Regions from separate parts of the Streptomyces sp. SLBN-8D4 genome, predicted to be linked through region 1. Evidence: riboswitches for the same ligand, from Rfam matches in the RefSeq annotation. Region 1 holds a riboswitch; the other holds the start of a gene.
What was found. Region 1 has a riboswitch for glycine ahead of gcvT (glycine cleavage system aminomethyltransferase GcvT). Riboswitches for the same ligand answer to the same signal wherever they lie in the genome.
Positions count from the first base shown of each region.

Region 2: another riboswitch for glycine. It lies ahead of gcvP (aminomethyl-transferring glycine dehydrogenase); the one in region 1 lies ahead of gcvT (glycine cleavage system aminomethyltransferase GcvT).

Region 1 is NZ_JBMGQC010000001.1:3,110,225-3,113,617, reverse strand. It holds gene glyA (serine hydroxymethyltransferase) at 1-239, opposite strand, end outside; gene gcvH (glycine cleavage system protein GcvH) at 254-631, opposite strand; gene gcvT (glycine cleavage system aminomethyltransferase GcvT) at 730-1,848, opposite strand; glycine riboswitch at 1,900-2,002, opposite strand; glycine riboswitch at 2,003-2,099, opposite strand; gene RKD20_RS13585 (AAA family ATPase) at 2,282-2,950, shown strand; gene RKD20_RS13580 (enhanced serine sensitivity protein SseB) at 3,018-3,393, shown strand, end outside.
Region 2 is NZ_JBMGQC010000001.1:8,122,828-8,126,220, forward strand. It holds gene RKD20_RS36935 (DNA polymerase IV) at 1-722, shown strand, start outside; gene RKD20_RS36940 (PRC-barrel domain-containing protein) at 1,141-1,518, opposite strand; glycine riboswitch at 1,642-1,737, shown strand; gene gcvP (aminomethyl-transferring glycine dehydrogenase) at 1,913-3,393, shown strand, end outside.

The DNA of each region.
Region 1 (3,393 bases):
TCGATCGCGATCTGCTCGGCCACGTCGACGTGCTCGCAGCCGCCGTAGTAGCGGCGGCCCGGGTAGCCCTCGGCGTACTTGTTGGTGAGGACCGAGCCCTGGGCCTCCATGACCGCGAGCGGAGCGAAGTTCTCCGAGGCGATCATCTCGAGGGTGGACTGCTGACGGTCCAGCTCGGCGTCGACCGCGGCGGCGATCTCCGGGTCGAGCTCGTGCAGGGGCGTGTTCAGTGCGGACATCGGGTGCGGACTCCTCAGCCGGCGGAAAAGGCGGTGTACTCGTCGGCGGAGAGCAGGTCGGCCGGCTCCTCGGCGACGCGCACCTTGAACAGCCAGCCGCCCTCGAAGGGGGCGGAGTTCACCAGTGCGGGGTCGCTGACGACGTCCTCGTTGACCTCGGTGACCTCACCGGAGACGGGGGAGTACAGGTCGGAGACCGACTTGGTCGACTCCAGCTCGCCGCAGGTCTCGCCCGCGGTCACCGTGTCACCGACCTCCGGGAGCTGTACGAAGACGACATCGCCGAGCGCGTTGGCCGCGTGCTCCGTGATGCCGACCGTCGAGACGCCGTCCTCGGCGCCCGACAGCCACTCGTGCTCCTTGCTGTAGCGCAGCTGCTGGGGGTTGCTCATGGCCTGAATTCTCCTGTACGCGGGGGAGTGCTGGTGAAGGGGGGACTGCGGAGGGCGTGCGTGAGCAGCGACTCTGTGCCCAGCATCGCCTACGGCGACTACTTCTGGCGCTTGTAGAACGGCAGCGCCACGACCTCGTACGGCTCGTGGCTGCCCCGGATGTCCACACCGACACCGGTCGTGCCGGGCGTCGCGTGCGCGGCGTCGACGTACGCCATCGCGATCGGCTTGCCCAGCGTGGGGGAGGGGGCGCCGGAGGTGACCTCGCCGATCACCTCGCCGCCCGCGACGACCGCGTACCCGGCGCGCGGGACACGACGCCCCTCGGCGACCAGACCGACGAGGACGCGCGGCGGAGCGGCGGCGGCGCGCTCAGCAGCCTGCTGGAGTGCCTCCCGCCCGACGAAGTCCCCGTCCTTCTCGAACTTCACGACCCGCCCGAGCCCGGCGTCGAAGGGGGTCAGCTCGCGGGAGAGCTCGTGCCCGTAGAGCGGCATGCCCGCCTCAAGGCGCAGCGTGTCCCGGCAGGACAGCCCGCACGGGACCAGGCCGACGCCCTCGCCCGCCTTGGTCAGGGCCTGCCACAGCTCGACCGCGTGCTCCGGCTTCACGAACAGCTCGAAGCCGTCCTCGCCGGTGTACCCGGTGCGCGCGATCAGCGCCGGAACTCCGGCGACCGTGCCCGGCAGACCGGCGTAGTACTTCAGGCCGTCGAGGTCCGCGTCGGTCAACGACGCGAGGATCCCGGGGGACTCCGGCCCCTGTACGGCGATCAGGGCGTACGCGTCCCGGTCGTCGCGCACCTCGGCGTCGAAGCCGGCCGCGCGCTCGGTCAGCGCGTCGAGGACGACCTGGGCGTTGGAGGCGTTGGCGACCACCATGAACTCGGTCTCGCCCAGCCGGTAGACGATCAGGTCGTCCAGGATGCCGCCGTCGGCCTGGCAGATCATGGTGTAGCGGGCCCGGCCGACGCCGACGGAGGCGATGTTGCCGACGAGGGCGAAGTTCAGCAGCTGCGCGGCCTGCGGTCCGGTCACGGTGATCTCGCCCATGTGGGAGAGGTCGAAGAGCCCGGCTTTCGTGCGTACCGCGTTGTGTTCGTCGCGCTCGGAGCCGTACCGCAGGGGCATGTCCCAGCCGGCGAAGTCGGTCATCGTCGCACCGAGCGAGCGGTGCAGGGCGTCGAGTGCGGTGAGACGGGGTTCAGGACTGCTCATCGGACGGTCGTCTCCAAGGATCCCAGGACATGGGTGTGACGGGCGAGGTATTCCTCCCCATCTGTCATCGGAACCTGAGAGGTTCGCCATGAAGAACATGGCTTGCACCGTGGGTGGGGCCGCGTCGAGTGGGCGGCCCGCTTTTCAGATGTGCCTCGCCCGCGCGGTAACGGGGCCTGAGAGATTCAAGGGAGGGACTTGCTCCTTCGGCGCCCGGGTACACGTACCCGGGACTCTCCCGCGCGGATTCAAGCGGCCGGTATGCAGTTGGCGCGGACATCATTGCACGCCCCGGACGCCGACGGCAGGGCCGCACTGGCCCCTTCCTTTTGTAACTGCCTTGTGGCGGTACGCGTACAGAAACACGAGAGATCATCCATTACCTTCTCTTTACGCTCGGTGGGGAGGGGAACCCCGACCCCGGAGGAGGACGATGACGGTGAACAGGACCACGGCGTACGCGACGACCTCGGCCCTCGCGCTGCCCGAGCAGCCCGCGGTCCCGGCCGTCGAGGGCCGCGGCGCCCGCCCGGTCGTCCGTGACCTGCGCGACCGCGCCGGCCACAGCCCGCACGCCCTGCTCTTCGGCCCCGGAGACCTCGTCGTCATCACCGGCCTGCCGGGCAGCGGCAAGTCCACGCTGATGAAGCGCGCGGTCACGGGCATCCGGGTCGACTCCCAGGACACCCGCGACCGCTGGGACGCCCGGCTGTCCCGCTTACTGCCGTACGCCGTCTACCGCCCCCTGGTCCGGCTCGCGCACTACGCCGGACTGCGCCGCGCCCTGCGCTCCGGCGAGGGAGTCGTGGTGCACGACTGCGGGACGCAGGCCTGGGTGCGGGGCTGGCTGGCCCGCGAGGCCCGGCGCCGGGGCGGCACCCTGCATCTGCTGCTGCTCGACGTCACGGCGGACACCGCGCTGGAGGGCCAGCGCGAGCGCGGCCGGGGGGTCTCGCGGTACGCCTTCCTGCGGCACCGGGGGGCCGCCGCCCGGCTGATCCGCTCCGTGGAGGGCGGCGATCTGCCCCAGGGCTGCGGCTCGGCGGTGCTGATCGACCGGGACGCGGCGGACGTCCTGCGGCGGATCGGGTTCCCGGGCTGAGTCGCGAACCGCCCGCACCCGCTAGCCTTTCAGCCACATCAGTGGTTCACAGCAGGCGGTCAGACAGATGGACTTCCCAGCGGATCTTCCCGCGGACTTCCCGGCACACTCGGCACACACCCATCCGCACGGCGGCTGGCCCGGCAACGAGCTGGAGGAGGTGCTCTCGGCCTCCCTCGGCATGCCCTCGGCGGGCGGCCGGATCATCGAGGTGCTCGGGCGCAGCTTCGTCTGGATCCCCCTGCCGAACGGCGGCGGCCCGCACAGCGGCCCCCTCGACCTGCCCACCCTGGAGATCGGGGGCCAGGCGTTCGTCCCGGTCTTCAGCTCCGAGGAGCAGTTCCGCCAGGTCGTCGGCAGCCATCTGTCGTACACCATCGCCCCGGCGGTCGAGTTCGCCCGCGGCCTGCCCCCGCACGTGGGCATCGCGGTGAACCCGGACG
Region 2 (3,393 bases), 5.0 Mb from region 1:
ACGAGCTCGTACGGCTGCTCGGGAAGGCGCACGGGCACGGGCTGTACGCCATGGCGCTGGCGCGGGACGAGCGGGCCGTGGTGGCGGAGCGGGAGGCCAAGTCGGTGTCGGTGGAGGACACGTACGACGTGGACATCCATGACCGGGTTCGGGTGGGGCTCGAAGTGCAGCGGTTGGCGGACCGGTGTGTGCGCAGGTTGAGGGGGGCCGGGTTGTCGGGGCGGACCATCGTGTTGAAAGTGCGGCGGTACGACTTCTCGACGTTGACGCGGTCCGAGACCCTGCGGGGGCCCACGGACGATCCCGCGGTGGTGCGGGAGGCCGCCCTGCGTTTGCTGGAGGGCGTCGACTCGACGGGGGGCGTGCGGTTGCTGGGGGTGGGGGTGTCCGGGCTTGCCGACTTCACGCAGGAGGACCTGTTCGCGCAGGCTGCGGGGGAGAGGTTGGACCATGCCGTCGAGGAGGTGGCTGACGACGTCCCTGCCGAGGAGCGGGACGTGGTGGTCGAGCGGCGGTGGGTTGCCGGGCATGACGTCCGGCACGCCGAGTACGGGCACGGGTGGGTGCAGGGGAGCGGGCTGGGGCGGGTGACCGTGCGGTTCGAGACGCCGGATTCGGAGCCGGGGCGGGTGCGGACGTTTCTTGTCGATGACCCTGCGCTGGAGTCGGCCGAGCCGTTGCCGTTGGTTGAGGTGATGGGTGCCCGTCCGTGCCCTCCGTGACGGGCTCGTCGTCGGGTGCGGGTGGCTCCGCCAGGCCGGGCTGGGGCGGGTGCGGGGGGCAGGGTGCTTGTCGGAATCGGGGTGGAGCAGCGGGGCATGGGAAGCGTCCGGGTGGACCGGCCGGCGGGGTCGGGGCGGGTGTCGGCTGAGCACGGACAGCGAGTTGGGCGCGCCCTGGTGTCGGTCGGGCGGGATCTCGGTCTGGTGTGGGGCGGGTGCTGCTGGATTGCGGTGGGTCGGAGGCGGGTGGTTCGGGGCGGCGCTCACGGCCGGCCTGGCGTCGGTCCTGCAGGGCCTTCGTCGGTACCGCTCGGCTGCGGGGGCTGGGCCGGGGCCCACCGCCCGCCTCGCGGGGCTGGGCGTCCGGCAGGGGCTGGGCAGGGGGCGAGGCGGCCTCGGGGCGGGGAGAGCGCGGTGGTCAGGCCTCCACGTCCTCCGTGCCCGCCAGTTTGCCGAAGTCCCGGTCCGGGAGTGCCGGTGGTGTGGCCAGGTCGAGTCCGTAGTGGTGGTAGAGCTGGAGTTCCTGGTCGGGGGAGAGGTGGCGGCCCACGCCGAAGTCGGGGGCGTCCTTGATGAGGGTGCGGTCGAAGGGGACGTGCAGGGAGCCGTCGACCAGTTCGCTCGGCTCCAGGGGGACGAAGGCGTCCCGGGTGAAGAGGCCGGTGCGTATGGCGGCCCATTCCGGCACGCCCGTCGCGTCGTCGAGGTAGACCTCGTCAACGGTGCCGATCTTGGTGCCGTTGCGGTCGAACGCCTTGCGGCCGATCAGGTTGCGCGGATCGATGTCGGTCTGCACGTGCCCTCCACTTGGTCGCAACTCATCCGAAGCGGTCGTAAGCACTACGAAAGAGCACATCGGGGTGTGCGGCCACTCGAAGACCCGTGCGGTGGCCTCGCTGGTAGGCTTGCGAGCGGCTGCTGACCCCGCGCGGGAGAGTCCTCCGGACACCATCGGAGGCGCCGAAGGAGCAAATCCTCCCCGGAATCTCTCAGGCTCACGTACCGCACGGACGAGGTCACTCTGGAAAGCAGGGCGGGTGTCGACGGCTTCCGCTCTCACCGACGGTGAAAGCCGGCGGCCTTCGGGCGGCCGGTGAAGCTCTCAGGTCGAGATGACAGAGGGGGAGGCCGTCGGGGTACCCGCGCCGGGGTACCCCTCGAAGGTCGCGTCAGACCAGGAGGCCTCCGCAATGACCGCCCACCGCATTCCGCTCGCAGAGCTCGAGCAGGGGATCCCGTTCGAGCAGCGTCACATCGGTCCGGATCATGAAGCCCGGGCCAAGATGCTCGCCCAGGTCGGCTACGGCTCGCTCGACGAGCTGACCGCCGCCGCGGTACCCGACGTGATCAAGAACGCCGATGCGCTGGAACTGCCCCGTGCGCGCACCGAGGCCGAGGTGCTGGCCGAGCTGCGGTCGCTGGCCGACCGCAACCAGGTGCTCGACTCCATGATCGGACTCGGGTACTACGGCACCTTCACTCCGCCCGTCATCCTGCGCAACGTCATGGAGAACCCGGCCTGGTACACGGCCTACACGCCGTATCAGCCGGAGATCTCGCAGGGACGGCTCGAGGCTCTGCTCAACTTCCAGACCATGGTCGCCGAGCTCACCGGGCTGCCGACCTCCGGTGCCTCGCTGCTCGACGAGGGAACCGCGGCGGCCGAGGCCATGGCACTGTCCCGCCGCATGGGGAAGAACAAGAAGGGGCTCTTCCTCGTCGACGCCGACGTGCTGCCGCAGACCATCGCCGTGATCGAGACCCGTGCCGAACCGACCGGCCTGGAGGTCGTGGTCGCCGACCTCAGCGACGGGATCCCGGCCGAGATCGCCGGGCGTGAGATCAACGGCGTGCTGGTCCAGTACCCCGGCGCCTCCGGAGTCGTACGGGACATCAAGCCGCTCATCGACCAGGCTCACGAGCTCGGCGCTCTCGTGACCGTCGCCGCCGATCTGCTCGCGCTGACCCTGCTGAAGTCGCCGGGTGAGCTCGGGGCGGACATCGCGGTCGGTACCACGCAGCGGTTCGGTGTGCCGATGGGCTTCGGCGGCCCGCACGCCGGATACATGGCCGTACAGGAGAAGTTCGCCAGGAGCCTGCCCGGGCGGCTCGTGGGCGTGTCCGTGGACGCCGACGGCGACAAGGCCTACCGGCTGGCGCTGCAGACGCGTGAGCAGCACATCCGCCGGGAGAAGGCGACCAGCAACATCTGCACCGCGCAGGTGCTGCTCGCGGTCATGGCCGGGATGTACGCCGTCTACCACGGGTCCGACGGGTTGAAGGGCATCGCGCGGCGGACGCACCGGTACGCGAACGTCCTCGCCGCGGGGCTGACGGCCGGTGGGGTCGAGGTCGTGCACGGGTCCTACTTCGACACGCTGACCGTGCGGGTGCCGGCCAGGGCCGCCGAGATCGTCTCCGCGGCGCGCCGGAACGGCGTCAACCTGCACCTCGTCGACGCCGACCACGTGTCCCTCGCGTGCGACGAGACCACCGCGCGGGCCCAGGTGGGTGCCGTGTGGAACGCGTTCGGGGTCGAGGCCGACATCGAGGCGCTGGACGCGGCCACCGAGGAGGCGCTGCCGGACGCTCTGCTGCGGGGCGACGACTTCCTCACCCACCCCGTCTTCCACCAGTACCGCTCCGAGACCGCGATGCTGCGCTACCTGCG